Regions from separate parts of the Syntrophomonas erecta subsp. sporosyntropha genome, predicted to be linked through region 2. Evidence: riboswitches for the same ligand, from Rfam matches in the RefSeq annotation. Region 2 holds a riboswitch; each other region holds the start of a gene.
What was found. Region 2 has a riboswitch for S-adenosylmethionine ahead of ACZ5Q0_RS09720 (homocysteine S-methyltransferase family protein). Riboswitches for the same ligand answer to the same signal wherever they lie in the genome.
Positions count from the first base shown of each region.

Region 1: linked by a shared signal. The riboswitch ahead of ACZ5Q0_RS00760 (methionine ABC transporter ATP-binding protein) and the one ahead of ACZ5Q0_RS09720 (homocysteine S-methyltransferase family protein) in region 2 are both predicted to bind S-adenosylmethionine.
Region 3: linked by a shared signal. The riboswitch ahead of ACZ5Q0_RS05175 (O-acetylhomoserine aminocarboxypropyltransferase/cysteine synthase family protein) and the one ahead of ACZ5Q0_RS09720 (homocysteine S-methyltransferase family protein) in region 2 are both predicted to bind S-adenosylmethionine.

Region 1 covers NZ_AP042459.1:151,603-159,642, forward strand. Annotated here, with positions in the region: gene ACZ5Q0_RS00725 (response regulator transcription factor) at 1-58, opposite strand, end outside; gene ACZ5Q0_RS00730 (hydrolase) at 315-863, opposite strand; gene dut (dUTP diphosphatase) at 964-1,356, opposite strand; gene ACZ5Q0_RS00740 (S-layer homology domain-containing protein) at 1,571-3,295, shown strand; tRNA gene ACZ5Q0_RS00745 (tRNA-Leu) at 3,468-3,554, opposite strand; gene mnmL (tRNA modification radical SAM protein MnmL/YtqA) at 3,640-4,581, opposite strand; gene ACZ5Q0_RS00755 (hypothetical protein) at 4,864-5,403, shown strand; SAM riboswitch class I at 5,490-5,593, shown strand; gene ACZ5Q0_RS00760 (methionine ABC transporter ATP-binding protein) at 5,669-6,697, shown strand; gene ACZ5Q0_RS00765 (methionine ABC transporter permease) at 6,690-7,406, shown strand; gene ACZ5Q0_RS00770 (MetQ/NlpA family ABC transporter substrate-binding protein) at 7,414-8,040, shown strand, end outside.
Region 2 covers NZ_AP042459.1:2,006,381-2,014,420, forward strand. Annotated here, with positions in the region: gene ACZ5Q0_RS09710 (sensor histidine kinase) at 1-600, shown strand, start outside; gene ACZ5Q0_RS09715 (Sec-independent protein translocase subunit TatA/TatB) at 790-1,110, shown strand; SAM riboswitch class I at 1,140-1,238, shown strand; gene ACZ5Q0_RS09720 (homocysteine S-methyltransferase family protein) at 1,525-4,020, shown strand; gene ACZ5Q0_RS09725 (homocysteine biosynthesis protein) at 4,039-5,262, shown strand; gene ACZ5Q0_RS09730 (NIL domain-containing protein) at 5,280-5,705, shown strand; gene ACZ5Q0_RS09735 (UPF0280 family protein) at 5,710-6,477, shown strand; gene cysK (cysteine synthase A) at 6,482-7,411, shown strand; gene nadE (NAD(+) synthase) at 7,417-8,040, shown strand, end outside.
Region 3 covers NZ_AP042459.1:1,075,520-1,083,559, forward strand. Annotated here, with positions in the region: gene ACZ5Q0_RS05145 (aminotransferase class V-fold PLP-dependent enzyme) at 1-399, shown strand, start outside; gene ACZ5Q0_RS05150 (ArsR/SmtB family transcription factor) at 538-882, shown strand; gene ACZ5Q0_RS05155 (radical SAM/SPASM domain-containing protein) at 980-2,323, shown strand; gene ACZ5Q0_RS05160 (hypothetical protein) at 2,343-2,510, opposite strand; gene ACZ5Q0_RS05165 (peptidylprolyl isomerase) at 3,008-3,529, shown strand; gene metA (homoserine O-acetyltransferase MetA) at 3,593-4,504, opposite strand; gene ACZ5Q0_RS05175 (O-acetylhomoserine aminocarboxypropyltransferase/cysteine synthase family protein) at 4,522-5,808, opposite strand; SAM riboswitch class I at 5,874-5,978, opposite strand; gene ACZ5Q0_RS05180 (acyltransferase) at 6,218-7,279, shown strand; gene ACZ5Q0_RS05185 (MBL fold metallo-hydrolase) at 7,385-8,040, opposite strand, start outside.

The DNA of each region.
Region 1 (8,040 bases), 880 kb from region 2:
CATGTACTAATCCTTTAACTAGGGATTTTTCATCATCAACCACCAGTATTCTAGACATCGAACTCTCCTCCCATTTCGAAAAAGGATGAGTATAAACTACTTTTATAATATTATCACAGCCTCTGGCACCCGGGCACAAGTTAAATAACACCATATAACCCAGTGTATACGTGGGAAGCAGGATCACTCCTTTTTTAACACCTTAACAAGATCACACCCAAGGGAAGCAACATAACCGTCCCTTTGCTTACTATTGAGTTAGTAAAGGGCCAGTAATTCACTGGCCCCCATATATTGGCTTAGGTTTTATTTGTTTATTTCACCAAAGGTGATATAGCTTTAAATTGGGGAGTTCCCGCTTCTTTAAGCAGGTCAAAGGTGACAGTTTCTGCGTTGGTAATAACGGCACCCATTTCCTGCATGAGACTAAGAGCATTTTCATAGTTTTCATCAAATCTTGAACAAACCGCATCTCTTACCAGGTGAACATAATAACCGGCCTCTATTAAGTCACGTGCAGTTTGAAACACACAGACATGAGTTTCACTACCAGTCACAATTATTGTTTTCCTCCCAGTTTGGCGGATAAAGTCCATTAAACCTGGTAAACAAGCCGAAAAACATGTCTTTTCAAAAACCTCACAAGCAGGTAAATTATCACTTATTTCCGGTACGGTTTTGCCCAGGCCCCGGGGGTATTGTTCGGTTACCACCACAGGTATATCAAAGGTCTTAGCCACATTTATAAGCAGGTTAGTATTTTTATAAACCCGTTCCCGGTCTTTCATAGCATTCATCAGCTTTTCCTGCAAATCAATTACCACTAACAGAGTATCCTGAGCATCTAGTTTGAATTTTTTCATCTGTTGATACCTCCTTTGAATATTATCATGATGCCTTGATTTAAAAATATATAATTGAGAGATATCGTGCCCGCACTACCGGGTCTTATTTTAATACGAATTACTCGCCTACCGGTTTAAAGTTGGCCCTGACTATCGGAGCAAAAACCATCTGGGCTACCTTCTGATCGGGTAAAATTTTTACCGGCTTATCAGTTACATTTAAAAGCAGTACTGTAACCTCTCCGATATGTTCGGAATCTATGGTTCCTGGTGCATTAGCCACCACAATGCCTTTACGGGCCATCCCGGCGCGGCTGCGCATCTGGGCTTCATATCCATCTGGTAACTGAAGGGCTAAACCGGTCGGAAAGCTTTTTACCTCTTGAGGATATAATACTGCTTCCTCCTGAATAGCTACACTAATATCACATCCTGCTGCCCCGCGGGTATCATATTCCGGCAGGCGAGCCCAATTTACTAGTTTTTTAAACCCTACTTCCACTGTTTGCATGTCACGATTCCCCTTTCATACCTTTCCTTATATTATACCCTTTTTAAGGGCTTCTTTTTAAGGAGTCTGGTTATAAAATCTTATCTTCCCGGGGCATGAGCATAAAATATGGCCTCTAAAATTAACCGTCTTTAGAGGAATTATGCTAATTCAAGTGTATAGTAAATAGTATAGTTACTATTCACTAAAATAACATTGATCAGGAGTGAACATAGTGCAGGATTTTATCAAAAGCATCATTATAGTAGTACTGATTACAACTTTACAATTTAATTCTCCCTTGTTAGCCGGAGCAGCTGAATATAAGGACCTATCTGGACACTGGGCACAAAAAAACATCGAATCTCTAGTTACTTACCATTATATTAACGGTTACCCAGATGGCACTTTTCGTCCTGATCAGCCTATTAGCCGGGCCGAGTTTATCACTTTATTACTGAATATACTACATGTAAAACCATCATTTTCCCTGACGGGACCATCTACCCATTGGGCTCAAGCACAAATCGACCAGGCAGTTGATCAGGGTATTATCCTTCTTCATGAATATCCCTATGGATATGAGCCCGATGGCAGCCTTAACCGAGGGGAGTTAGCCACCATGGTGATTAGAGCCTTAAAAAAACAGCCTGATTACGGTCCCCTGCCATTTAGCGACGCTGAACAGATAGCTAACAGTGCTTACCGTGGTTATATAAAAACAGCCTATAGCGAGGGTATTATATCTGGTTATCCCGATGGGAAATTTAAACCTTATAATCCCGTTACCCGCGCCCAGGCTGCTACTGTCTGTTTAAACCTAATAGATAAACTGCAGAGTACCGGTCCTATCTGGAATCCGGCCTATTCTAGTGTAAGCAGCCAGAAAATAGCCGGCCTTATCCATGATGACCACCGCTATGATCCATTTTATGTGGATGTATATATCGACGGCGAAACAAGTCCCTATTTTCTATCGGATGTAGAAGTAATTAATCAATATTCTGTTAAACTAGCCGGAAGGACTTTCGCCCTTCCCAGCGGCGAATTAAGAGTATATCTACAGGGGGATTATTATCTTCTCTCCCGGGTAGTAAATGATTCCCAGGGAAAGCCGGTTATAGAGGTAGGCAGCCGTATTAAACAATGGGAATACCTTAATGTTTCCGATATATATGCCATTTATGATTCGGAAGGTGATCGCCTCTCCCCCAACAGTATAGACTCCATTCAATTTCGTATTGATGGGGATTACTTCGATTTAGACCAGGTGAAAATAGATAGTGAGGGCGTATTTTTAGTAAAAAACCGCCGTTTTCCTGCTGATCAGATTACCATACGGATACGAGAAAGCAATGACAAATCTTATCAGCTTAAGTTGAAAGAAATACGTTTTCGGGGAGATGAAATTATCCTGGACTGCAACGAGCGGGAATCAAATTTTGCCAGCCATGTAGAAATTAACGGCCGACGTTACCGGGTATCCCAGGTAACGATTTACCGCGGCAACACCCGGTATGATTTAGATGATATCGAAGTTTTTTCCCGGGATCGGATAAGGATAGATGATACTAATTATAATATCAACAACTACACCTTTAAATGCGAATACAATAACCGCAAAGAAGTTATCAAAGGTATTTACTATGATCGTGACGATGAACTAATTGTAATTCGGACTGATAATATTGATAGTATCGCGGTTAGTGATCTGGTATTTATTCGTAAGGGGGTTGAGCTCACCTGGCCACCTTCCCAGGTAGAACTGCGGATAAACAACCGCTGGGTAAGATTGGATAACCGGGATCTATATATTATAGATCCCGATAGCTTTGAGTACGATGGCCGGACTTATGATTTCTTAGATACCAGGATTAGAAGATCTAATACTGATGAATATATAATAAATAGAACCTATTGGAATGATAAAAGGGATGAACTGGGAATAGAAATAAGCTAATACCGCAGCTAACACGGAGGGTAAAACCGATATGAATGGCAGTGCTTAGCAGAAAATCCCCTTGTTAAGCTTGGCCTACAACCCCAAAGAAAAAATCCCCCCAGGCAACAAGTAAAGCAAAAATAATTAGTAAAAAAATTAAGGAGTTCTTAATGAACTCCTTCTTTTACTATGGTGCGGCAGAGAGGACTTGAACCTCCACGAAGTTGCCCCCACTAGAACCTGAATCTAGCGCGTCTGCCAATTCCGCCACTGCCGCTTGTTTTATTTAGTTTGCTCTCAGCAAGATTTATTATAGTATACAGGCTAAACGCTTGTCAAGAAATGAATTAGGTTTTATAAGACTACTGATATTTCCCTTGCCAGGTGTTTCTTTTAGCCATTTCATGATCGATAGCATTTAACACTTCCCATTTGTGCAAACTCCATTCGGGTCCTATTAATAGTTCCCGGGGGCTATCTCCAGTAAGCCGGTGAATAATCATATCTTTAGGCAACTTTTCCATAATATCAACTACCAGGTTTATATATTCATCTTTTTCTAAAAAACGCAGCTTATTCTGCTCATATAATTTAACTAACCCGGTGCCCTTCATAAGGTGAAGCAGGTGTATTTTAATGCCCTGCAGGTCAAGATTAGCTACTACCTCACCGGTAGCCAACATATCCGCTCGGTTTTCGCCAGGCAGCCCCAGGATAATATGGGCTACAGTTTCAATATTTAGGCGGCGTAACTTAGTCAACGCCTGGTAAAACTGCTCATAATCATAACCGAGATTAAGATTATGGGCTGTCCGGGGATGGATAGTTTGTAAGCCTAATTCCACCCATAGGTAAGTACGTTCATTAAGTATAGACAGCAGGTCTAGTACCTCTTCCGGCAAACAGTCCGGCCGGGTAGCAATGGCTAGTCCTACAACACCAGGCTGTTTAACTGCCTGGCTGTATAATTCGTTCAGATGGGTAACATCTGCATAAGTGTTGGAAAAGGCCTGAAAATAAGCTATATAAGATCCTTCCCGCCACTTCCGGTGCATCATGGTCTTGATCTTTTCAAACTGCTGCGGGATGGTGAGATTACGACTGCCGGCAAAATCACCTGATCCCTTGGGACTGCAGAATAGACATCCTCCTGTTCCCAGGGTTCCGTCCCGGTTCGGACAAGTAAAACCTGCATCCAGGGGAATTTTAAAGACTTTTCCTCCGAACTTCTTACGCAAGTGATAACTTAAGCTATGATATCTCTTACCATCCCATAGTATGGCCGGGTCCAGTTGGTTACTCATTATAAATCGCCTCTTTGCTCTAGTTCCATAATATAATATCATATAAAAAATAACTCTAATCAAGCTTGTAGCCATCCGGTTAGTTTTGCCTTGAAACCTGTCAAATACCATGGTAACGATATACTCATGGTATTAAATAGGATCGAAAGCCTATGACCAAGCAGTGACAACGGAAAAAATTACCATTCCATAAGATTACCGGATGCGAATTAAGTAACGTTTTCTTTAAACCTTTAGCAGTATATAATGATTAGGTATGGAATTTATGGGGGGATAACATCTATGGGATCAATATTTAAAGAATACCGGTTAGTCGCCATTATTGTTATTGTAGCAGCACTGATCGGCTTAATAGCAGTATTTAGCCAGGATAAACTGGTTACAGTCTATCCACAGCAGCTCGTGATGCTAACTGACGATGATTTCCGCCTGGCTACCAGCCAGGGTATTGTTAACGTAGGTCAAAGTCATTGGGATGAAGTTACTGCTTTATACCCCGAGGGAAAGACCCTGGGTATGAGTACTATTTTTTCCTCCAATGATTTAGATTGTTTGTTTACCTTTACTAAACATGAAAACATCTTACATCGCGTCCATATTCAAACCCCGGATATTCCCACCTCCCACGGCAGCAAAGTGGGAGATGCTTTTGAGGATGTTATCGCTTTATATGGACAAAATTATGCTTATGTTTATTCTCGTGGCCATCCCGATGACTTTGATGCTGTTTACGGTAGTGACAATAATCGCAGTATAATTTTCCAGGTAAGGGGTAATAAGGTAACTAAAATCATATTACAAAATGACCCTATAAAACGTTAAGTTTTACTGTCATGCTCGTCTATTGACGGCAAAACCTGCTGAATGCTAATATATGTGTAGTGTTGCAATAACCGAATCCATTCATTCTCTTATCGAGAGTGGCTGAGGGACTGGCCCAATGACGCCCGGCAACCAGCCAAATCTGGTATGGTGCTAATTCCTGCAGATTGCATTGTCTGGCAGATAAGAGCAAGATATAGGTGTATCTTGCCTCTTTGGGTTAGCCCAGGGGGCATTATTTTTTGCAAATTGGGAGGCTTAACCCTTGATTGAAATTAAAAATCTCACCAAAGTATACCGGACACCTACCCAGGAGGTTCTAGCCCTGGACGATGTCAGCCTTTCTATCAATAAAGGCGAAATATTCGGTATCATCGGATTAAGCGGAGCCGGCAAAAGTACATTAATACGCTGTATTAATATGCTGGAAAAGCCCACCAGTGGATCGATTTTAGTAGGCGGACAAAATATTACCAGCCTGAGCAAACACGAATTACGTTTTGCCCGTCAGAAGATCGGTATGATATTCCAACACTTTAACCTTTTATCCTCACGAACAGTTTTCGATAATGTTCTATTTCCACTGGAAATCGCGCGCAAACCGTCTCAGGAGGCACGGAAAAAGGTGGAATCATTATTGGAACTGGTCGGGCTTGCAGATAAGGCTAAAGTGTTTCCCGACCAGCTTAGTGGCGGGCAGAAACAAAGAGTAGGTATTGCCAGGGCTCTGGCTAATGACCCGCAAATTCTGTTATCCGATGAAGCGACTTCGGCTTTAGACCCGCAAACAACCCGATCTATTTTAAAGCTGCTCAAAGATATTAACCGGCAGCTTGATATTACCATACTTTTAATTACCCATGATATGAATGTAATTAAGCAGGTATGTGACCGGGTTGCCGTTATTGATAATTCTCGTATTGTGGAAGTGGGAGATGTCCTGACTATGTTTTCTAATCCGGGCACTTCAACTTCGCGCAGCTTTATTAGCGCGGTAATGAAAAATGAACTCCCCGAAGATCTAGCTAACTTTCAGACCGATTTGGATCACCAGCATAGCTGTGTGGTGCGGGTATCCTTTATCGGACCATCAGCCGGCGAACCTATTATATCATCAATGCTGCGCAAATTTGACATCACTTCTAATATTCTATTTGGTAACATTGATCGGGTTAAGGATACTCCTTTTGGCAACCTGATTTTAGAACTTATTGGTGATGCTGCCATCCTGGCTCAAGCCATGGATTATCTGCGTAGTAAAGGTCTGGAGATTGAGGTGTTGAAAAATGATTGAGCTATTATCGGCGATTGACTTATCGGTATTACTAGGAGCAGTAAACCAGGACTATAGTTGGGTTACCGAGCGGGTTTTAATTGCTACCTGGGAGACTATATATATGGTAGCTATTTCTACTGCTTTAAGCTATGTTTTTGGTCTTCCTTTAGGGGTTATTCTGGTTACCACCGAAAAAGGCCATATTCTAGAAAATATGCCGGTAAACAAAATATTAGGGTTTCTGGTCAATACCTTTCGTTCTATACCCTTTATTATATTTTTGATCCTGGTTATTCCTTTGACCCAATTAATTGTAGGCGGTTTTATAGGTACGGTTGCCTCCATGGTTCCATTAACTCTGGCAGCCATACCTTTTGTGGCGCGGATGGTGGAAACTTCATTAAAAGAAATTGATTGGGGACTTATTGAAGCTGCCCTTTCTATGGGGGCTAACTCGTGGCAAATCATTACCAAAGTCTTACTACCGGAGGCCAAACCGTCCCTTATTCTGGGCGTGGCTATAACCACCATCAATTTAATTAGTTACTCGGCCATGGCTGGTATAGTGGGAGGAGGTGGATTAGGAACTCTCGCCTATTATTTTGGTTATCAACGCTATGAAACCGGTATTCTCTGGATAACCGTAATAGTACTCATAATTATGGTACAGGCCATTCAGGTGCTGGGTGATAGCCTGGCAGCTAAAACAGCTAAAATAAGGAGGTAAACAGGCAATGAAAAGGTTTTTAGTTTTAACCCTGGTATTATTGCTATCGATATCATCCCTAGTTGGTTGCGCCGTTGGCAATGATAAGGACAGCCAACCATCTGCCCAAGCAGATAAAATTGTAGTAGGTGCTACTGCTAAGCCACATGCCGAAATCTTGGAAGTAGTAAAACCATTATTAGCGGAACAAGGTGTTAATCTGGAGATAAAGGAATTTACCGATTATGCTTTATTAAACCCGGCTTTAAAGGATAAGCAAATTGATGCCAACTTCTTCCAGCACATACCTTACCTGGATGATTACAATGCTAAAAATAACGCTGATCTTAAATGGGTAGTTAAAGTTCACAATGAACCTATGGGGGTATATTCTAAACAAATAGATGATATCGGCAAAACAGCCGACGGTTTTACAGTAGGTATCCCCAATGATGCCACTAATGGTGGCCGGGCCCTCTTAGTACTGGAAAGCGCTGGTTTAATTAAACTTAAACAAGGTGTAGGGGTACTGGCAACTGATCGCGATATAGTTGAAAATCCCCAAAACCTCGATATCAAAATGATGGATGCTCCCATGCTGGCCCGGGCCCTGGAAGATCTTGACCTATGTGTTATTAACAGCAACTACGCACTG
Region 2 (8,040 bases):
CAGTTAGGGCAATCTGGAGAAGCACAGAAATATTTGGCGGAGCTTATGGGAGATACCCTTAATTCAGATCAGTTTGTTAAAGTGGGAGTGCCGGGATTATCAGCATTGTTTTATATTAAATCGGGATTGGCCAGGGCTAATGGAATACGCTTTAATGTAGAAATTAGCAGTCCGATGAAAAGGGTAAAGATTCCAGATTACGAGCTTAATAATATTCTGGGCAATCTGATTAATAATGCTTTTGATTATGTAAAGGGATTAGATTACCAAAACCGGGTAGTTAATGTGAAAATGAGTGAGGGGAAAAATAACAATTATATTATAGAAGTCCTAAACCCTGGTATTATTCCGCCCCATATAATTAAAAAAATGTTTACCCCCGGTTTTACTACTAAACCGGGAGATCATTCCGGTTTGGGACTATATATTGTAAGGCAGCTGATAGAAAAGTATGAAGGTAGTATGGAGTTGTTAAATACCTCGGGGCAGGTCCATTTCTGGATTTGTTTACCGCAAAAAAGTAAGCTTAATAGTGAACATGGTTTACCGGCTGGTTCCAATGCTAATGAAAGAGATAATCACCCGGTATTTAGCGGTTAAGTAGATGAATGAAAATTCGGTGTAAGAATTTAAGCATGTTTTAGACTATCCTGATCTGGTGTTGATATGGGATAAAATATAGATGGTAGGGATATGATCTATGTATCTGTAATTCAGAAAGCAATTGCACGGTTTGGAAAATACAAGTACAATGTACTCAGAAATCAGTTTGCAGCCAGGAGGTAAAAGATGTTTGCTTTTATTGGGAATATAGGTCCCTGGGAGTTAATTTTAATCCTGCTGGTGGCCCTAATTGTGGTAGGTCCGGGCAAGCTGCCGGAGGTCGCCAAATCCATGGGCAAGGCATTGGGGGAGTTTAAGAGAGCTACCTCAGGAGTTAAAAAAGATTTTGAAGATGCTATTCGGATGGATACCCCTGCCTCCTCGGCTAAGCCGGCCAGGTATAATTCCACTGGCTATGAAGATGAAATAATTATAAATGAGGAGGATATGGCTCCGGAAGAAGATGATGAGGAGGATTCTGTAATAGCTAAAAAGGAGATCCCGTAGCTGATAAATAAATTAAATTGGCATAAAGACTCTTATCCAGAGAGGTGGAGGGACTGGCCCGATGAAACCCGGCAACCGCCCACAGAGGCATGGTGCTAATTCCTGCAGGTTATCCTGGCAGATGAGAGGGAGAGCTGGCATTAAATATAAAAAAACCCCTCTTTCATGCAAAGAGGGGTTTTTTATACTTAATGCTAATTTATGGTTACGTATATCTTCCGGTGAGATTTTGTATTTCTAATTTATTTATGGAAATGCATAAATATGTAGAGTGATATTAGAAATATATGAAAGGCTTTTTTAGCCTGGAAAGTAAAACCAGGTTTTTATAGAACCTAAACATATGAGAATGGTTAGATAACAATTATTTATAACTGAAAGGGGATGCTGGAGTTGTCCGGGGACTTATACAAGATGTTAAAAGAACAGGTTTTGATATTAGATGGTGCCATGGGAACTATGCTGCAGGAAAGGGGAATGAGCCCCGGACAGTGTCCAGAGTTATTTGGCATTGAAAATCCCTCGGTACTTGAAGATATTCATTACCAGTATGTTCATGCGGGAGCCAATATAATTCAGACTAATACTTTTGGGGCGAATGCTTTTAAATTGAAAGAATATGGACTTAAGGAGCAGGTGACGGAGATTAATACGGAAGCAGTAAGGATAGCCCGTCGCACTGCAGGCCACCATACCCTGGTAGCAGCTTCTATAGGGCCTACTGGACAATTGCTGGCCCCTATGGGTGAGGTGGGTTTTGATGAAATTTACCAAGCTTTTAGCGAGCAGGTCAAGGCCTGTGAAAATGCAGGAGCTGACCTGATTTCTATAGAAACGATGACCGATATTGGAGAGATGAGAATTGCCCTGATTGCGGCCCGGGCTAATACCCGTCTACCAGTTTTGGCTCACCTGAGTTTCGAGGCGGACGGGCGAACTATGATGGGGACTGATCCTATAACTGCTCTGATTACCCTGGAGGCCTTACAACCTCTGGCCATAGGGGCTAATTGCTCGGGAGGAGCACGGGAACTCTTACCGGTCATAGAGCTTTTAAGCAGGCATACCAGCCAGTATTTGTCAGTGGAGCCGAATGCCGGGCTGCCTAGCTTAATTGAGGGTAAAACGGTTTTTCCGGATACTCCGGAAGAAATGGCTGAGTATGCCTTGATGCTCAGGGTGGCCGGGGCCAATATCATCGGAGGATGCTGTGGAACCACTCCCCGGCATATCCAGGCTATGGCCAGTGTTCTAAAAGGGATGCCGCCAATAAAACGCGATTACCATCCTTTACGCGGGCTAGCTTCTCGCAGCCGTTATATTCTGGTGGGGGAAAAGGAACCGCTGGCTTTTATTGGGGAGCGCATCAATCCTACGGCCCGCAAAAAACTGGCCCAGGATATAAAAGAAGGCCGTATGCAGATGGTCATGGAGGAGGCTAAGAAGCAAGCTAACAGTGGAGCACCCATATTAGATGTGAATATGGGGGTCCCGGGAATAGATGAACCGGCGGCTATGAGCAAAGCAGTTCTGGATATTCAGGCAGCTATTGATATACCTATTTCCCTGGATTCTGCCAACCATGAAGCTATTGAAGCCGGGCTCAAGTCGTTTGTGGGGCGGCCCCTTATTAATTCTACTACCGGCGAAGATAAACAGTTAGAAGTTCTCTTGCCCCTGGCCCACAAGTATGGGGCGGCAATTCTAGGTTTATGCCTGGATGAACAGGGTATACCTGCCGATGCCAAGGGGCGGTTAGCGGTTGCTCGTAAAATATATGCCCGGGCCAAAGAATATGGATTAAGGGATGAAGATATATATATCGATTGCCTGGTTAAGACTGCCAGTGCAGAGCAAGCCCAGGTCATGGAGACTATTCAGGCTTTACAGATGGTTAAAAACGAACTGGGAGTAGGTACGGTGCTGGGGGTCAGTAATGTTTCCCACGGCCTGCCGGCCCGGGAGGTGATTAACTCAGCTTATCTGGCTATGGCCTGGGCAGCAGGATTAGATTTACCTATTTTAAACCCCTTTGATGAACGAATGATGGATGTTACCAGGGCAGCAGCGGTATTGCTTAATCGTGACCGTGACTGTGGGGCATTTATTGAATACTACCGTAATTACCAGTCGGCACAGCCTGTTTCTCCAGGGGGAGGACATAGCATTTGCCGGGAGTGTAATATTCCCCACCTGATAGAAGGCATGACGGTTAAAGTTGAACCTAAGAAAGTACCGGATGCCAGCCCGGAAACCAGGTTAGCTAAGGATGAATCAATTATCGGTCTTTTACAAAAAGCGGTATTGGAAGGCAATCGGGAGGGGATAGAGAATCTGGTTTATGAAGCCCTTAATAAACAACAGATGGATCCTATGGAGGTTGTTAGCCAGGGCTTGATACCAGGCATTGAAAAGGCTGGGGAACTATATGATCAAAAAAAGTATTTTCTTCCCCAACTCATGGGGGCAGCGGAAGCTATGAAAAAGGCTTTTGCCCTGGTAAAACCACATATGGCCGGGAAACAGGCTCAATTTCAAGGGGTAATAGTGATGGCTACAGTAGAAGGGGATATACATGATATCGGCAAGAATATTGTTTCCGTATTGCTGGAAAACTACGGTTTCAAAGTGGTGGATTTGGGGAAGGATGTGTCTGCTGAGCAGATTTTAAATGCGGCGCAGAAAGAGAAGGCTGATATCATTGGCTTAAGCGCTTTAATGACGACGACCATGCCCCGGATGCAGGAAGTGATTGAAGGGGTAAAAAACAGAGGTCTGGATTGTCAGGTTATGGTAGGTGGAGCGGTTCTTACCCAGGATTATGCGGATAGTATTGGGGCTGATGGCTATTCGGACGATGCCCGGGCAGCAGTTATGACAGCGCAAAGACTGCTGGGATTGCTAAAATAAAAAAAGGGGGGGAAAACAATGGCCGTTCAAAAGAGCTATGAGGAAATCAATGAGAAAATTCGCCGGGGAGAGGCAGTAGTTGTAACGGCAGAAGAAGTGATTGACATTGTGGAGGAAAAAGGTCTTAGTGAGGCGGCCCGGCAAATTGATGTTGTTACTACCGGTACTTTTGGTCCTATGTGTTCTTCAGGTGCTTTTATCAATTTTGGCCACTCTAAACCGCGCATTAAAATGAAAAAAGTCTGGTTAAATGGGGTCGAAGCTTACACCGGTATCGCAGCGGTTGATGCTTATATTGGTGCGGCCCAGCTGCCGGAAACTGATCCGGAAAACAAGGTTTATCCGGGTAGATTTAGCTATGGTGGTGGTCATGTTATTCATGATCTGGTGGCAGGCAAGGAGATCCGCCTGGAGGCGGTTGCCTATGGTACTGACTGTTATCCTAATAAAAAAGTAGATACTATTATTACTATTCAGGATGTGAATGAAGCTTTTCTTTTTAATCCGCGTAATGCTTACCAAAATTACAATTGTGCAGTGAACCTGGGAGATCGTCCTATTTATACCTATATGGGGATATTAAAACCTCATATGGGAAATATCAGCTATTCTACCTCTGGGCAGCTTAGCCCGTTGCTTAATGATCCCTACTATAAGACTATTGGCATAGGTACCCGGATATTTTTGGGGGGAGGAACTGGTTATGTAGCCTGGAATGGTACCCAGCATCATCCTAATGTACCCCGGGGAGAAAATGGAGTGCCGGTAACCTCAGCCGGGACCTTGGCAGTTATTGGTGATCTTAAGCAGATGGATTCAAACTGGCTGGTAGGTTTAAGTTATATCGGTTATGGGGCTACTATGGCGATAGGAATTGGTATACCTATACCGATACTTGATGAGGAGATCCTGTACCATACTGCAGTAAAGGATGAGGATATACTTTGTACAGTAGTTGATTATAATGAAGGCTATCCATATAGCAAACCCATCGATCTGGGAGTAGTAAATTTCCGGCAGTTAAAAAGCGGCCGGGTTAATATAAATGGTAAAGAGATTATCACTACCCCTCAATCCAGTTATCCTCGGGCTAGGCGGATAGCTAATATACTTAAAGAGTGGATTGGAAAGGGGCGTTTTGAACTGACCAGGCCGGTGGCCTCGCTACCCGGGGCAGATGCGAAAATTGAGTTCAAGTCGATTCCTGAACGCTCGCCTAATGGTGTGTTCTTTAAACGCTAACAAGAGGAGGGCTAATAATGAAAAACCGGATCGTATGCTATTTCAGTGCGGCCCAATCAGAGCAGCCTCTTATATACCGCCTGGTAAGAAATTATGATTTAATAGTCAATATTATAAAAGCTGACATTAATCCTCAGAAGGAAGGATACTTGGTGATGGAAGTGGAAGGTAGTCGGGAACAGTATGACCAGGGAGTGGAGTTTCTCAAGAACCTGGGAATAATGGTGGAACCATTAAGTGAAACGGTTATTTGGGAGCCGGAAACCTGTATTCAGTGTGGAGCCTGTGCTTCTTTTTGTCCTACGGAAGCCCTGGCTATTGACCGAGCTACTATGGAAGTATCTTTTGAAAATTCCCGGTGTGTAGTATGTGAAATGTGTTTGGATTGTTGCCCTACCAGAGCTATAAAGTTATACTTTGAAATCAAGGAGGCGGCTTCCTAAAAGGATGGAGAAGGGTGCTTTCAGATATGTGGAGCGGGACTACCGCCGATGGCATGAAGGGAGAAATCTGCGCTATTTTCAGGTAAAGATAAAGGAAACGGATCTTAATATCGGGGTAGATCATAAAAGCTATAATAATCACCTGGAGGAAATCTGCCGCCAGGAGGTGATTAAATTGCGGGCTGATCTGCAGGCTTATATGTCTATTCATCCCGGATTTAAGGAGGCACTATTCCCGGTAACTCTCTTACCTGGGGCTAGTCCTATAGTAAAGAGTATGGCTGAGGCAGCCTGTGCTGCAGGAGTAGGACCGATGGCCGCCGTAGCCGGGGCTATTGCCGAAAGGGTAGGGACTAAATTATTATCTGCTCCGGTAGAAGAGGTAATCGTAGAAAATGGCGGGGATATATATATACATGCTAAAGATACCCGGGTTGTAGCTGTTTTTGCCGGTGATTCTCCCTTTAGTTACCGGATAGGGGTCCGGGTTATGGCCCGGGAAACCCCGCTGGGAATATGTACTTCATCAGGAACGGTTGGCCATAGTCTTAGTTTTGGTCAGGCTGATGCTGTAGTGGTGAAGGGCTTTCCGGTAGCTTTAGCTGATACAGTGGCTACCCGGGCCGGTAACCTTATAAATGATGAGTCCGACTTAATGAAAGCCGTGGATTTGGCTAAAACTATACCAGGAATTACAGGTATCCTGGCCATAAAAGGGGAGAAGATGGCGGTCTGGGGAAAGATGGAGATAGTACCGTTCCCAAGGAGGTAGAAAAATGAAAGTAGTTGACAATGCATTAGATTTGATTGGACAGACGCCGATTGTTAAAGTCAACCATATGCTAGATGATGACGCCGGCCAGGTTTATATAAAACTGGAAAGCTATAACCCGGGTGGGAGTATTAAAGATCGTCCTGCATTAGTCATGATCGAACAGGCGGAACAACGGGGGTGGCTGGGTACTGGTTCCATTATTCTGGAAGCAACCAGTGGTAACACAGGAATAGGCCTGGCTATGGCGGCCTGTATAAAAGGTTATCCTATTGTTATGGTTATGCCGGAAAATATGAGCGATGAAAGGAAAAAAATCCTGAGAGCTTATGGTGCTAAATTGGTATTAACCCCGGCGGAAAAGGGCATGTCCGGGGCAGTAGAAGTGGCTAACCAGATGGTCCAGGAAAACCCCCATTATTATATGATAAAACAATTTGAAAATCCGGATAATGTATTAAGTCATGAGATGACTACTGGGCCGGAAATACTGGAACAAATGGGAACAGAATTAGATGCCCTGGTCTGTGGTGTAGGAAGTGGAGGGACCCTTACCGGGATAGCCCGGGTTTTAAAACCGGCCATTCCTAAAATACAGATTGTAGCAGTGGAGCCTTATTCTTCGGCAGTATTAAGTGGTAAACCGGCAGGACCCCATAAAATTCAAGGGATTGGGGCAGGATTTATTCCCCCAGTGTTGAATATTGACATGATCGATAGAATAATGACGGTAAAGAATGAAGAGGCTATCCAGACCTGCCGGGAACTAGCCCGAAAAGAAGCCTTGTTAGTGGGTATTTCTTCCGGCGCAGCTGTCAGTGCTGCACTGAAGGTAGCCCGGGAAATGGGAGCCGGTAAAAAAATACTGGCGATTGCTCCCGATGGAATAGATAAATATTTATCCACGGATTTATTGAAGGTTGAGGAGGAGTAGTTACCATGAAAGCGGAAGCTGTTACTGAATATCTGGTAAACTGGCTGCGGGAAAAGGTAGAGGGAGCCGGGGCTTCAGGAGTCGTCCTGGGGGTCAGCGGAGGGGTTGATTCCGCCGTAGCGGCAGTAATTGCCAAAAAGGCATTTCCGGATCGGTGTTTAGGTTTAGTACTTCCCTGTGAAAGTCAGGTATCAGATCTGATGGATAGCCAGCTTCTATTGGAACAGTTTGACATACCTTATCATATCGTGGATCTGGATAACGCTTATAATTTCCTTTTTACCCTATTTGAATCTTATATTAAGGTTGATGGTCAGGTGGGGCAATTGCTGCGCGCTAACATAAAGCCCCGCCTGCGTATGCTTACGCTTTATTATTCAGCTCAAGCCCGTAATTATTTGGTTTTAGGAACTAGTAATCGCAGTGAATTAATGGTAGGATATTCTACTAAACACGGTGATGCCGGAGTAGATCTGCAGTTGCTGGGGGGATTATTAAAATCCCAGGTTTATGAACTGGCCCGCTATTTAGAAATACCGGTAGTGATCATTAATAAAGTTCCATCAGGTGGATTATGGCCGGGACAGACTGATGAGGGCGAGATGGGATTAACCTATGAACAGTTAGAC
Region 3 (8,040 bases), 930 kb from region 2:
GGTATAACTGTATATGGCAGCATGCCCCGGGTAGGAGTCATCAGCTTTAATCTGGAGGAAATCTCCCATAATCAACTAGGAAACCTACTATGCCTGGAAGGAGGCATAGGAGTTAGAACCGGATGCTTTTGTGCCCAGGGCTATGTACGCAAACTTATGGGTTTAGATGAAGATCAGCAGTCATATGCTTCTTATTTGGAAAAAGGGCTGGAAGAACTGCCCGGCATGGTTAGAATTAGCCTGGCGGCTTATAATACTCACCGGGAGATTGACCACCTAGTAAACCTCCTTAAAAAAATATCCTCCCATAAGCAATATTACCGTAAATTAAAGGCTGAGTTACCTCCTGCCTCACAGTGGCTTCCCAGCAACAGCTCTTTGCGTAACCTGGTAGTCTGATCTAAATCCTATACCGAGCATCAACTTAGGCTGCTTTTTTATTTTATCGGCACAGATTTTTATGATTTTTTTGACATTTTCTTGGTTCAGTTTTAGTATATGATTATATATGAATATTGCCGTAAAGGGAGGTGCTCTATGAAATTAATCCAGGTAATGCGCGCACTTGGGGATGAAACCAGACTGCGAATATTTAATCTACTCCAACATGGACAGCTGACCGTGGGAGAAATCGAAACTATTCTCGGGGTTAAGCAATCCAATGTTTCCAGACATCTAAGCCGCCTGAAACATTCCCATCTTATCACCTATGAAAAAAGAGCCCAATGGGTGTACTACCAGCTAAATCATCAAATGATGGAAAATCACCCGATTCTGACTGCCTTTCTAGAGTGGGAAGTGGGGAAGTTGGAACAGTGCAGGAAAGATCTGGAGAGATTAAGTAAATACCGTCTAACTGAAAAAAAAGTCTTTGATCCATAATCAAGTTGAGGGTACCATAGTATCGGCCTTCTGGTTTGATTCCCCTAGCAGCACAGCAATTGCCTGTCATCTAGCTATACTACGGGGAGGAGATAATATGAAATCGACCACACAGCTTATCAGTTCGATTGTTCTTAAGGAAGGCATCAGCTATATTGAAAAAGACCCTATTGAAAATCTGGGCAAGCTGCTAAACTGGGGAGAAAAGCTAGTTACTAAGGCAGACCATAAAAAATATGCCCAAGCCTTTCACAAAATCCTCAGCGACCCGGATAACCACTGGAATCAATTTATTAGGAAGGTTTTTTCCCAGTATGATACTAATGTATTGAAAAAATTTATCATTAATTTTATGGTTAATTCGACTATTATGGGGGTACCTATCAACGAAGAGCTCTCCAAAAAGTATGCATGTAACATTCCCTGGGCCATCCTGATGGATCCCACCGCTACCTGTAATCTCAAATGCCTGGGGTGCTGGGCAGCAGAATATGCCAAATCCTCTTCATTAGACTACCAAACCATGAACCGGATTATTGAAGAAGGTAAAGCATTAGGTACTTATATGTATATATTCTCCGGTGGGGAACCTCTGATTCGTGCCCAGGATCTGCTTAGGCTTGCTGCCGAACACGATGATTGTATGTTTTTAGCCTTTACTAATGCCACTTTAGTAGATCATGAAATAGCCCGTCAAATGGTTAAAGCTGCTAACTTTGCCTTGGCTATCAGTGTAGAAGGATTTGAAGAAGAAACCGACATGCGCAGGGGAAATGGCACCTTTAAGCAGGTGATGAAGGCTATGGATATACTTAAGGAACATGGGGTACCTTTTGGCTTTTCCACCTGCTATCACAGCAAAAATACTGATGTGGTAGGATCTGACGCTTATATCGATCTAATGGTCGATAAGGGCTGTCTCTTTGGCTGGTACTTTACGTATATGCCACTAGGGAAAAATGCCGACCTTAGTCTAGTTGCCACACCTGAGCAAAGAGCCTATATGTACCAGCGGGTACGCAAGCTTCGCAACACCAGGCCTATTTTCGTTATAGATTTTTGGAATGACGGTGAATTCTCCCAGGGTTGTATTGCCGGAGGTAGAAAATATCTGCATATCAATGCTAATGGTGATGTGGAACCGTGTGCATTTATTCATTATTCCAACGTAAACATAAAAGATGTAAGCCTTTTAGAAGCCCTACAATCACCTCTTTTTTTACAGTACCACCAAAACCAGCCCTTCAACAAAAACCACCTGCGTCCCTGTCCCCTGTTAGATAATCCCCACAAGTTACGGGATATGGTACATATTTCCGGGGCGCGATCTACGCAACCAGGTGATATGGAATCAGTCGATAACCTCACCGCCAAATGCGAAGAGGTAGCTTCTGACTGGTCCAAAACCGCCGATCAACTCTGGTCTCAACAGATCCGCTAAACTTATAACGGGAGCAGGATTACTTTCCTGCTCCTTTTTTATTGACATATCCATCCGGATAGTTAACCTGTACATTTCCGGGGGGTATCCCGTTTACTTTTTTATTACCAGGGTGAATCTTATTACTTTCTGCATGATGAATTACCCGCCTTGCAGTCTCAATAATGCACCATCCGACTGTAGCCATGGGCTTTTCGCATCATATAGGCAAATCGTTATTTTCTCCGTCATGAATACCCACCTAATATAATTAGCCAAGCTTAATGGTTTCATAACCCGGTTATAAGTATAGTTTAATCCAGCCCTTTCCAGTCTTAGGTTTTTATAAGCAAGCACTTATGGCAAGACCAAGCTAATCTAAATACCCGGGCAGTTTTATTAACCCCTATCCCCCACACGCTGCTACTACTATGAAGATGGATTTCTGCATAGCAAGGTAGTTACTACGGATGGCTTTTTTAGATACCTAATCCACATACAATAGAACCTATTCAAATAAAAAACTATCTAAACTGGTATAATAAAGCCATTAACACCTTATTAAGGTAGGTACTAATTCGGACTCGCCTCTGACGGAGCAGATCTATTACCGTATTTTAATCGGCTGGTCGGCTAAAAGTATCCTCCCTAAGATTATAAATAACCAGTTAGCAGCTTCTATAAAATAGATGAAAGGATGGTTGTATGAATAAAAATCCCCTGGTGACTATTGAAATGGAAAATGGCGGGGTGATCAAAGCAGAATTGTACCCGGATATTGCCCCTAATACCGTAGCCAATTTTATCGCCCTGGCAGGGCAAGGATTCTACGATGGCTTAATATTTCACCGGGTCATTCCTGGCTTTGTGATTCAGGGCGGATGCCCTAAAGGAATAGGTACCGGTGGACCTGGCTACCAGATTAAAGGTGAATTTACCAGTAACGGATTTCCCAATTCACTCCAACATGCCCGCGGCGTATTGTCTATGGCCCGATCTGCTCACCCAGATTCAGCCGGCTCCCAGTTCTTTATAATGCTGGATTATGCCCCTCATCTGGACGGCAACTACGCTGCTTTTGGCCAGGTAACTGAAGGTATGGATATAGTAGATGATATAGTAAAAACCCCCACCGATTTTCGGGATCGGCCCCGGGAAGATCAAAAAATGAAAAAGGTAAGCGTAGATACTTTTGGGGTAGACTACTCCCCCGTTGCCAAAGTCTAAACTTAAAGGGAAACCGGAGAACAGAAGAACTGTTCCCCGGTTTCCCTTTTATTAGCAGTTAGTTTAATCATTAAGATTATAAGGAGTCATCTGGTAAACATAATAATTCAACCAGTTAGAGTATAATAAATTGGCATGGCTGCGCCAGCGAACCAGCGGTTGCCGGGCAGGATCATCCTCAGGGAAATAGTTGCAGGGAACCTGAATAGACTCCCCTTTTTCTAGATCCCGTTTATACTCCTGCCACAAGGTATCACATTCATATTCGGAATGTCCGCTGACAAATATATGGCGGCCATCACGACTAGCTACCAGATATACCCCGGCCTCATCTGACTCAGCCAGTATCTGCAAATCCTTAACTTTCTCAATATCCTCACGCCGGTTTTCCGAATGCCGGGAATGGGGTACCCAGAATTCGTCATCAAATCCGCGCACTAACTCACACCGTGGGTTAGTAACATGATGCTTATACACCCCAAATCGTTTTTTATCTAATAAATAATTATGAATCCCATAATGGTAATAAAGAGCTGCCTGAGCCGCCCAGCATATATGCAGGGTCGAGGTTACATGATCTACAGTGTAATTCATAATATCCTCTAATTCATCCCAGTAGGCCACATCACCGAAGCGGAGTTTTTCCACCGGTGCCCCGGTAATGATCATACCGTCAAACCTAGTATGACGCACCTCCTCAAAGGTCCGGTAAAAGTTCTTCAGGTGATCCTCCGGGGTATGACGGGAAGTGTAACTGGCCGTAGTAATGAGTTCAATTTCCATCTGAATAGGAAAGTTAGAAAGCTGGCGCAGTAACTGGGTCTCAGTAGTACTTTTATTAGGCATTAAGTTAACAATACCAATCCTTAGAGGCCGGATATCCTGATGTACTGCCCGGCATTCATTCATAACAAAAATATTTTCTTTAATAAGAGTATCAGTTGCAGGAAGGTTCTCAGGTATTATAATGGGCATTTACCAATATCACCTCTTTAGTATGATGTAGCTTGGAAAATAGCCTGCTCGAAATCAGCAATAATATCATTAATATTTTCTATTCCTATTGAAACCCGTATCATATCTGGTGTCACCCCGGACTCGGCTTGGGCCTGGGGGTCAAGTTGACTATGGGTAGTGCTGGCAGGATGTAAAACCGAGGTACGAATATCCCCTACATGAACTACCAAAGCAGCCAGCTTAACACTATCTATAAAGCGTTTACCCGCTTCTAATCCCCCTTTTAAACCAAAGGTAAGAATTCCACTGGCCCCCCGGGGCAGGTACCGGCAACTAAAATGGTAATCAGGATGATTCTCTAGCCCAGGATAATTCACCCATGCCACCTGGGGATGGTCTTTTAGGTAACTAGCCAGTTTTAAAGCATTATAGCTGTGCCGTTCCATTCGCAGAGCCAAAGTCTCCATACCCAGGTTTATCAAAAAGGCATTAAATGGACTCATACAGGTCCCCAGATCACGCAATAATTGTACTCGAGCTTTAGTTATATAGGCTTTTCCCCCAAAAGTGTCTACATAGCAAATTCCATGGTAACTAGGATCAGGTTCGGTCAATTCCGGAAATTTACCGTTGTCCCAGGGGAAATTTCCTCCATCTACAATAAACCCTCCCAAACTGGTGGCATGACCGTCCAAATATTTAGTAGCCGAATGAACCACAATATTGGCCCCATGTTCAAATGGCCGGCACAGGTAGGGGCTAGGGAAAGTATTATCTACAATCAGAGGAACCCCCTGGCGGCGGGCTACCCGGCTGAATTTCTCGAAATCCAAAACATTCATACCTGGATTACCAATAGTTTCAGCATAGAGGACCCGGGTTTGTGGCCGGAAAACAGCCTCAATTTCCTCCTCTGCAGCGTCAGGATTAACAAAAGTAGTGTCAATTCCCATTTTTCTAAATGTAGAATCCAGTAAGGTATGGGTACCACCATAAAGGGTACTAGCAGCCACAATATGCTGCCCGGCCTGACAAATATTAAGCAGTGCCAGAGCAACGGCTGCCTGCCCGGCAGAAGTGGCTACTGCCCCAACTCCTCCCTCCAGAGCAGCAATTTTAGCTTCTACTTGCTCTAGGGTAGGATTACTGATACGGGTATACATATGACCGGTTTCAGTCAGATCAAACAGTCCCGCTACCTTATCAGTTTGATCGTAAAAATAAGTGGTACTCTGATATACCGGTAGTATCCGGGGCTGTCCCGGTTCTGGTTTATATCCTTCCTGAACGACCATCGTTTCTAATTCCATTTTCTTGTTCATACTTCAACCTCCTTACCCGGTTTAAAAAACCACTTCCGAATAAGAAGTGGTCTAAAAATCAACCCTTCTTATCTCTCAGGATTATCCTGCAGGATTTGGCACATTTCTGGCTTAAAGCCAGCTGTTGCCGGGTGTCATCGGGCCCGTCCCTCAACCTCTCTTGATAAGTTCAGTTTTATTATTAATTTTTCCGGATAAAACCCGAACCCGCCTTACCTGCTTTATCTCTCCGTAATTCTAACCTGACGGTTTCAATTTATTGCCACATCTGGGTGGTTCCCATTAGCGACAAGTATAACGGAAAAATCTAATCCTGTCACTGATAACAGCGAGAATTTCCTATCAAAAAAATCATAGGTAATTACTATTATGCTACAATTAAACTGTTTGCGGAAAGGAAAATTAAGTGATGAGTAAACGTATTTTTGCCTATGACATGCTGCGAGCCCTGGCTGCCCTAGCCGTAATGGCTATCCATATCACTGCCGGCTATGCCTTGTTAAATCCGGTAGCATTTATTCTTAACCAGGCGTCCCGAAATGCGGTCCCCCTTTTTGTGATTATGTCCGGCTTCTTGCTGGTTTATGGGGAACAAAGGCATCCACTAACAGTTAAGAATTTTTACCGGCGCCGCTTTGGCAGGGTGCTAATTCCCTATATTGTATGGACCGTAATTTATGCCCTTCTGATAGAGTTGTACCAGCATAATTCAGGGGGTAATCTGCTCCTGTGGCTATCCGGACTAGGCAGCCATCTGCTGCATGGGACTGCTTTTTTTCACCTGTATTTTCTCATCATTGTTTTTCAGCTTTATTTATTATACCCTTTGCTGAGCCACTGGTTAAAGCGCTACCCGTTAAAACTGCTTCTCTGTTCATTTATGGTAAGCTGTGTAGCTATTATTCTAATCTATGCCAATGACACTGGGGGGATAACTCTTCCTTCCCTCCAGTGGTATTATTCAGCTCTGTTTCCGGAATGGCTCTTTTATTTTGTCATTGGCATGTGGTTAGCAGGTTACCGGGAAAAACTTAATTCAATGCTTAGCTCCCGTAGTAAAACAGTGACCTTTATATACCTAGCTAGCCTTATTATTCTTCTTGTAGAAGGATACCAGGGTGAAGCATATTTTTCCTCCCTGCGCCCGGGAGTATTTATTTACAGCTTGTGCAGTTACCCTTTTCTGTTGCTGCTGGCTATCCACCTGGAACCGATTTTACGGAAGAGCAGGTACTGGATTGCCTGGCTGGCTGAACAGTCTTTTTTTATATTCCTGTTGCATCCCTTGGTACTGACGGTGCTGATGGAGCTGACCTGGGTGCCGGGATGGGCTAATATATGGCAGGGAGTACCTGGTATGCTGGCTTTGTTTGCAGCTACCGCCGCGATCACTTGGCTGCTGATCTGGATAGTCAGCCTGACTCCGCTGGTAAGTTATCTGGGAGGGGTACCTCGGCAGCGGCATAATTAGCCTGATGGGGGTATACGGTAAGGCGAACCTAAATGTTCCGGAAAAGCCCGGGGGGACAGGGGGACAGTAAACCTGTCCCCCTGTCCCTATTTTGCATGGATCAATCTAGCGGGCGATGTAACTAGCGGTATGATCCGGGTGGGTATAGTTTAATTGTATTTCATCTCCTAGCAGGCATCCGGATTGCTGCAAAACCGCACTGACTGTCTGGTAGGCTAGGCGGGGATTATTGTTTTTCTGGCTTAAGTGGGCTAAAAAGACCTGCATGGGTCGCTGCCGCGGTAATCGAGCTAAAACCTGGCCTGCATCCAGGTTGGAAAGATGCCCTTTGCTACTGCGGATGCGCTGTTTTAAAAACAGGGGGTAGGGTCCTTTAACCAGCATATCTACATCATGATTAGATTCCAACACTAATAGATCAGCACCGGCCATAGCCTTTTCTACCCCTGGAGTTATCATGCCCAGATCAGTAGCCATAACCCATTTTCTTTGCCCATAGTAAAAAGCATAGCCTACTGGATCAGCAGCATCATGAGAAATGGAAAAAGGCTCTACCTTTATAGGTCCCAGATCGAAACCAGCCGTTATATATTGGCAACATTTCCGGGGAAATTTTTCACTACACTTTATTCCTGCCCAGGTTCGCTCCCGGGCGTAAACGGGAATCTGGTAGCGCCGTATAAATACATCTAATCCCTGGATATGATCCTGGTGTTCGTGGGTGATCAAGACGGCATCCAGATCCCTGCCTCTTACTCCTA